Actinocorallia herbida: one gene and its partner. The protein of the gene in region 1 interacts with the protein of each later gene in a pairwise test. Links are inferred from orthologs where the notes say so. Each region holds a gene or a part of one and is shown on either strand. Other genes may lie near its edges.

The links.
Region 2: the proteins of nth (region 1) and aceE interact in binary tests that used the Escherichia coli proteins (3 or more experiments, as listed by UniProt). The link is inferred for Actinocorallia herbida from one-to-one orthologs.

Annotation. Positions count from the first base shown.
Region 1 is NZ_RJKE01000001.1:9,349,311-9,352,409, reverse strand. The notes cover bases 88-2,874. They hold nth (endonuclease III), read right to left. Parts: upstream 1,958-2,874; coding sequence 1,217-1,957; downstream 88-1,216. Other genes in these bases: EDD29_RS42665 (oleate hydratase), read right to left, coding at 2,180-2,874; EDD29_RS42675 (histidine kinase), read right to left, coding at 88-1,121. Outside these bases: more of EDD29_RS42675, read right to left, coding at 1-87; more of EDD29_RS42665, read right to left, coding at 2,875-3,099. UniProt on the Escherichia coli protein: DNA repair enzyme that has both DNA N-glycosylase activity and AP-lyase activity. The DNA N-glycosylase activity releases various damaged pyrimidines from DNA by cleaving the N-glycosidic bond, leaving an AP (apurinic/apyrimidinic) site.
Region 2 is NZ_RJKE01000001.1:7,594,016-7,597,693, reverse strand. Bases 99-3,464 are described here. They hold aceE (pyruvate dehydrogenase (acetyl-transferring), homodimeric type), read left to right. Parts: upstream 99-492; coding sequence 493-3,264; downstream 3,265-3,464. Other genes in these bases: EDD29_RS34615 (sulfotransferase family protein), read right to left, coding at 3,401-3,464; EDD29_RS34625 (secondary thiamine-phosphate synthase enzyme YjbQ), read right to left, coding at 99-253. Outside these bases: more of EDD29_RS34625, read right to left, coding at 1-98; more of EDD29_RS34615, read right to left, coding at 3,465-3,678. UniProt on the Escherichia coli protein: Component of the pyruvate dehydrogenase (PDH) complex, that catalyzes the overall conversion of pyruvate to acetyl-CoA and CO(2).

The DNA of each region.
Region 1 (3,099 bases):
AGGTACAGCGGCGTCTGCAAGAGCCCCTTGAAGCAGAACCCCACAAGGACGGTGGCCAGCAGCACCACCGAAAGCCGTGCGGACGCACGGTCGACGGACGGGAGCGCCCCCTCCGTGACGGGAGCGGACGCCTCCACCGTGAACCGGCCGTCGGCGCCCAGCTCCGAGGTAAGGGTCCCGCCCGCCTTCCGGAGCCGTTCCGCGAGCCCGTCGAGGGCGCTCGCGGGCCTTTCCGCGGCGCGGACGCCGTCGTCGCTCACCCGCAGGACGACGCGACCGTCGCGGTGCTCGGTCTCGATGGCGCAGACCCGGGCGGTGCCCTCGGCGACCACCCGGGTGACCGCCTCGCGCAAGGCGGCGGCCAAGAGGGACCCGGTCGCGCCGAGCGGCTCGGTGTGGCCCACGCCGACCCGCGCCTCGATGCCCGCGGCGGCGAGCAGCGTCCGGGCCGCGGACACCTCGGGGGCCAGTGAGAGGCCGCGGAACTCCGCGGCCGTCGTGCGGACCGCCGCGAGGGCGGCACGCGCGTCGGCGAGCAGCGCGCCGAGCGAGGCCGCGGTCGGCCCGGGCCGCGCCGCCTCCCGCGCGAGTGCCGCGAGCCCGGCGTCGAGCCGTCCGCGCAGCTCTTCGGCGATGCGCAGGCGCTCCTCCGCGGCGGCGTTGCCGGCCGCGGTCAGCCGGGCCGCCGCGACCGCCTCGACCTGGGCGGCGAGGCGGGTCAGCCCGTAGACGACGAGGGCCATGATCGCCGCGGTGACCGCCGAGTCCAGCGCGGTGGCGCCGACGCCGCTGCGCAGGGCCGCCACGGGGAAGGCGGCGGAGGCCATCAGCAGCGCCCCGGCCTTCGCCGCGCGGCCTTCGGTGAGCAGCAGGGAACCCGCGAGGAGGCCGAAGAGTCCCACGGAAACGTCGAGGCAAAGCACGGCGGTGAAGGTGAGGACCACCTGGAGCGCCAAGGGCACCGGCCCCGGCCATCGGTAGAGCACGTGCCGTAGTTGGAGCACGAAGAGCGCCAGCACGGCGGCGATGGCGAGCGCGGCGCCCCACGCGCCCGGTGCGCGGCTCGGGGCGGCCAGCACATAGACGGCGCAGAAGCTCAGCAGCACCAGGACGACGGTCACCCGCGCGGAAGCCGCGGCACCGCCGACACGTCCCCTGAAAGCCACTGGATCCCGACATCCCCCCACGAGCGCAGGAGGATCCTAGCCCTGCCCCGTCAGGCGAAGGAACGGTCGCGGATGAGCTTGCGGGCGACCTCCGGATCGGTGGGGCCGAGGCCGAAGGACGGGCAGTCCTGAGCGAGGGGGCAGGCCCCGCAGGCGGGCCGACGGGCGTGGCAGCGACGCCGCCCGTGCCAGATCAGCCGGTGCGACAGGAGCGTCCAGTCCTTCTTCGGGAACATCCCGGCGATCTCGGCCTCGACCTTGACCGGATCGTCCTCCTCCGTCCACCCGAACCGCCGCACGACCCGCCCGAAATGCGTGTCCACCGTCAGCCCCGGCGCCCCGAACGCGTCGCCGAGGACCACGTTGGCGGTCTTGCGTCCGACACCGGGGAGGGTGACGAGGTCGGCGAGGCGGCCCGGGACCTCGCCGTCGAACCTGTCGCGGATCGCCGCGGAGAGGCCCATGATCGACTTGGTCTTGGCGCGGAAGAAACCGGTCGGCTTGATGATCGTCTCGACGTCCTCGGGGTCGGCGGCCGCGAGATCGTCCGGGGTCGGATACTTGGCGAACAGCGCGGGGGTGGTCAGGTTCACCCGGGAGTCCGTCGTCTGGGCCGACATCACCGTGGCCACCAGGAGCTGGAACGGGTTCGTGAAGTTCAGCTCGCAGTGCGCGTCCGGGTAGGTCGCGCCCAGCGTCCGGTTCATCCGCCGGGCGCGCCGTACGAGGCCGAGCCGTGTCTCGTCCTGGAACCGCTTCGCCCTCTGCCGGGAGGTCACCTGCGTCGCCATAGCGCCAGGGTAGGACCTCCGGCCCTGTCCCTGCGCCTTCTCCAGGGAGCCGCGGCTCAGGCGGCGAGCGTCCGGTCCTGCGGCACGAACCCGCCTCGCGGCCCGGACTCGGCGCCGGCGGATCGGCGGGGCGGCGCCCAGGAGACCTCGGCCCTCCCCGCACAGGAATCGCGCGGCGGTGGCGGCCGCGCCCGCAAGGGAACGTGATCATCGGCCTTCCGGTCAGCCCAGGGCGGTGCGCAGAGCCGTGAACGCGACCTTGGGGTCGGTGAGGCCGTGGTACATCGGCGGGATGGGCCTGGTGATCCCGTAGTGGTGGTAGACGGCGATCATGGCGGTGCGCACGGAGTACTCCACAGTGAAGACGACGCCTTCGGGGACCTCCGTGAACTGGCCCAGGAACGCGTAGTTCTGCGCGCCCTTCGGGATCACGTACGGACGGTCGCGCACGGCCCGTGGCATGAACTGGGAATCGATGTAGGGCATCTGGACCGTCGTGATCCGCGTCGTCCGGCGCACCTCGTCGGCGATGTCGTCGAAGCCGAGGTGGCCGAGCAGCTCGTCGAGGACCTCCGCGCCCGTGCAGTCGTCCATGGCCTTGCCCACGTAGTCGCCGGGACGGTCGCCGAACAGGCTGTAACCCCACAGCGTGTACGTGTCCGGGTCCTGGTCCCGGAAGTGCGGCTGCGCGGGGACCACGATGGACAGCAGCCAGGACGAGTCCTTCCACGTCACCAGAGCGCCCGAGCCGGGGACGTTGCCCGTGTAGGCGGTGATGCGGTCGAGCAGAGCGGGGCCGTGCAAGGTGAGGGTGAAGGACTCCCACTTGCTTTCGTCCACCGAGGAGCTGAACGCCTGGGGACGACCGAAGTCGGGGGCCTTGGCGGCGAGCCGCTCCCACAGCCGCCACGATCCGTCGCGCTTGTCCCGGATCAACTCCGGCACGGTGTCCCGGTCGCCGTAGGCGGTGTCGGCGGTCATCGAGCCGAGGGTGAGGAACACCCTGTCGGCGGGGTCCACCTCGATCAGAGCGGTCTCGCCTCCGCGCGTCACCTCGAGCGCGGCCACCCGTCGGCAGGCGGCGTCGGCGAAGCGCACGTCCGTGACGGTCGTCCCGAACTCGGTGCGGACGCCCTTGCCCT
Region 2 (3,678 bases), 1.8 Mb from region 1 along the record:
AGCGGCCGTGGCCCCGGGTGCCATGGGCGTGGCGCCACCTGTCGTCGGCCGGGAGCAGGTCGCGGAGCGCGGCGAGCAGGTCGTCGTCGCTGCCGGCGCCGAGTTCGAGGACCGCGATCCCGGCGGTCGCGTGCGGGACGAAGACGTGCAGGAGCCCGTCGCCTTCGCCGCTGATGAAATCGCGGCATTCGCCGGTGATGTCGTGAACGGTGTCGCGGCGTCCGGTGGTCACCGAGAGGAGAGTCGTCTTCATGAGAGGATCATCACAGGTGTAGACCAATACGGGCCGGGGAAGGCTTTGCCGCTTTCTCGTCACGCAGCGCCGACACGGTGTGTTTACCTGCACCCTGACCGGCCTAACATGGGGTCTGACAGTGCTGTGACCTGCGTCTTGTTACCGGGCAGTAGAGATGCGATGGCGCTCCGGCGGCGGCAGGATGGGCACTGAACGTCGACAAACAGCCGATGTACCCGCGTGACAAGGGGACACCAGTGCCTTCCGGACGCCAACGCTTCTCGATCATTAGCGACGGCCTGCCGAGCCAGCTCCCGGACATCAACCCGGACGAGACCAGGGAGTGGCTCGAATCACTGGACACGGTCATCAAGACCGAGGGCCGTACCAGGGCCCGCTATGTGATGCTCAAGCTGCTTGAGCGAGCCAGGGAACAGCAGGTCGGGGTGCCCGGCCTGCGCAGCACCGACTACATCAACACCATCCCCCCGGAGAAGGAGCCCTGGTTCCCCGGCGACGAGCACATCGAGCGTCGCATCCGGGCCTATATCCGGTGGAATGCCGCGATCATGGTCTCCCGGGCGAACCGTCCGGAGCTGAGTGTCGGCGGCCATATCGCCACCTATGCCTCGGCCGCCTCCCTCTACGAGGTCGGCTTCAACCACTTCTTCCGCGGCAAGGACCACGGCGAGTCCGGTGACCAGGTGTTCATCCAGGGCCACGCGGCCCCGGGCGTGTACGCGCGCGCGTTCCTCGAGGGCCGACTGAGCGAGCAGCAGCTCGACGGGTTCCGCCAGGAGGTCTCGCACCCCGGCGGCGGTCTGTCGTCGTACCCGCACCCGCGGCTCATGCCCGACTTCTGGGAGTTCCCGACCGTCTCGATGGGCCTCACCGCCATCGACTCGATCTACCAGGCGCGGTTCAACCGCTACCTGCTCTCGCGCGAGCTCAAGGACACCTCCCGCTCGCACGTCTGGGCCTTCCTGGGCGACGGCGAGATGGACGAGCCCGAGTCGCTCGGCGCGATCGGCCTCGCCGCCCGCGAGGAGCTGGACAACCTCACCTTCGTGATCAACTGCAACCTCCAGCGGCTCGACGGGCCGGTCCGGGGCAACGGGAAGATCATCCAGGAGCTGGAGTCCTACTTCCGCGGCGCCGGCTGGAACGTCATCAAGGTCATCTGGGGCCGCGACTGGGACCCGTTGCTGGCCAAGGACGTGGACGGTGTGCTCGTCAACAAGATGAACAACACCCCCGACGGCCAGATGCAGACCTTCACCGTCGAGCCCGGCGCCTACACGCGCGAGCAGTTCTTCGGTGACGACCCCCGGCTGCGCAAGATCGTCGAGCACCTGAGCGACGACGACCTCACCAAGCTCTCGCGCGGCGGCCACGACTACCGCAAGCTCTTCGCCGCCTTCAAGGCAGCGCGTGAGCACGTCGGCCAGCCGACCGTGATCCTGACGCACACCATCAAGGGCTGGACCCTCGGACCCGACTTCGAGGCCCGCATGTCCAGCCACCAGATGAAGAAGCTCACCAAGAACGAGCTCAAGGAGTTCCGGGACCGTCTCTACCTGGACATCCCGGACTCGGCCCTCGAGGCCGACCTCCCGCCCTACTACCACCCGGGCCAGGACTCCGAAGAGATCCAGTACATGCAGGAGCGCCGTGCCGCGCTGGGCGGCTTCCTGCCGAAGCGGATCAACCGCGCCAAGCCGCTCACCCTGCCCGGCGACGCGCCGTACGACGAGCTGCGCAAGGGCTCGGGCAAGCAGTCGGTGGCCACCACCATGGCCTTCGTCCGCCTGCTCAAGGACCTCATGAAGGACAAGAACATCGGCCAGCGCTTCGTGCCGATCATTCCGGACGAGGCCCGCACCTTCGGCATGGACGCGATGTTCCCGACGGCGAAGATCTACTCGCCGCACGGGCAGACGTACGAGTCGGCCGACCGCAAGCTGATGCTGTCCTACAAGGAGTCCGAGCAGGGCCAGATCCTGCACGAGGGCATCTCCGAGGCCGGCTCCATGGCGTCGCTGATCGCCTCCAGCACGGCCTACGCCACGCACGGCGAGCACATGATCCCGATCTACATCTTCTACTCGATGTTCGGGTGGCAGCGGACCGGCGACCAGATGTGGGCGATGGCCGACCAGATGGGCCGCGGGTTCATGCTGGGCGCCACCGCGGGCCGCACGACCCTGACGGGCGAGGGCCTCCAGCACGCCGACGGGCACTCGCACCTGCTGGCCTCGACCAACCCGGCGACGGTCAGCTACGACCCGTCCTGGTCGTTCGAGCTGTCGCACATCGTCAAGGACGCGCTCCGCAGGATGTACTCGGCGACCCCCGAGCACCCGCTGGGCGAGGACATCAACTACTACCTGACGCTGTACAACGAGCCTTACGTACAGCCCGTCGAGCCGGCCGGCCTGGACGTCAAGGACCTGCTGCGCGGCCTGTACAAGTTCGCCGACGGACCGGACCTCGGGTCGGAGGCGCCCAAGGCGCAGATCCTCTCGTCCGGCGTGGCCGGGCCCTGGGGCGTCGAGGCCCAGCGGATCCTCGCCGAGGACTGGGGCGTGTCGGCGGACCTGTGGTCGGTGCCGTCCTGGACCGAGCTGCGCCGCGAGGCGATGAACTGCGACACCTTCAACCTGCTCAACCCCGAGCGCGAGCAGCTGATCCCGTTCGTGACGCGGCGCCTGGCCGACGTCCCGGGCCCGATCGTCGCGGTCAGCGACTTCATGCGCGCGGTGCAGGACCAGATCGCGCCGTGGGTCCCGGGTGACTTCACCTCGCTCGGCACCGACGGGTTCGGGTTCTCCGACACCCGCGCCGCGGCCCGCCGCTTCTTCCACGTCGACGCCCAGTCGATCGTGCTCCAGGTGCTCACCCGCCTGGTGAAGCGCGGCGAGCTGAAGCACGAGGTGCTCCAGCAGGCGATCGCCCGCTACGGCCTGGACCAGGGCGTCGCGGCGGTCTCGGGCGCCAACGCCCCGGCCGAGTCGGGCGGCGCGGCCTGAGAAGGCGGCTCCGCGGCGCCGACAGTGGCGCTGCACGGGCCTGAACGCCAAGGAGGGGGCCGGATCCGTCCGGCCCCCTCCGGTGTTCCCGGGGACTGTCCCGCGGTCTGTACGGCCCACAGCGGGCCTGGTGACGTCAGCGGCCGAGCACCAGCACGTCCTGGTCGAGCCGGCAGGCCAGGTCGCCGTGTTCGCGCAGCCTGCGCACCGCGTCCTTGGCCTCCCGGGCCATCCGGCTGCGCCGCATCGCCGCGGCCGTCGCCAGGTAGTGGGTGACCGCCTTGGCCGACGGGCGCGGGGCGTCGCCGAGCGGGTAGCCGTACCGGCGCAGGCGGGCGGCCAGGAAGTACTCGGCGAGGCCGATCTCGGCTTCGTCCAGCCGGGTCTGCCAGGAGTGCACCGCGAGCGCGTCGA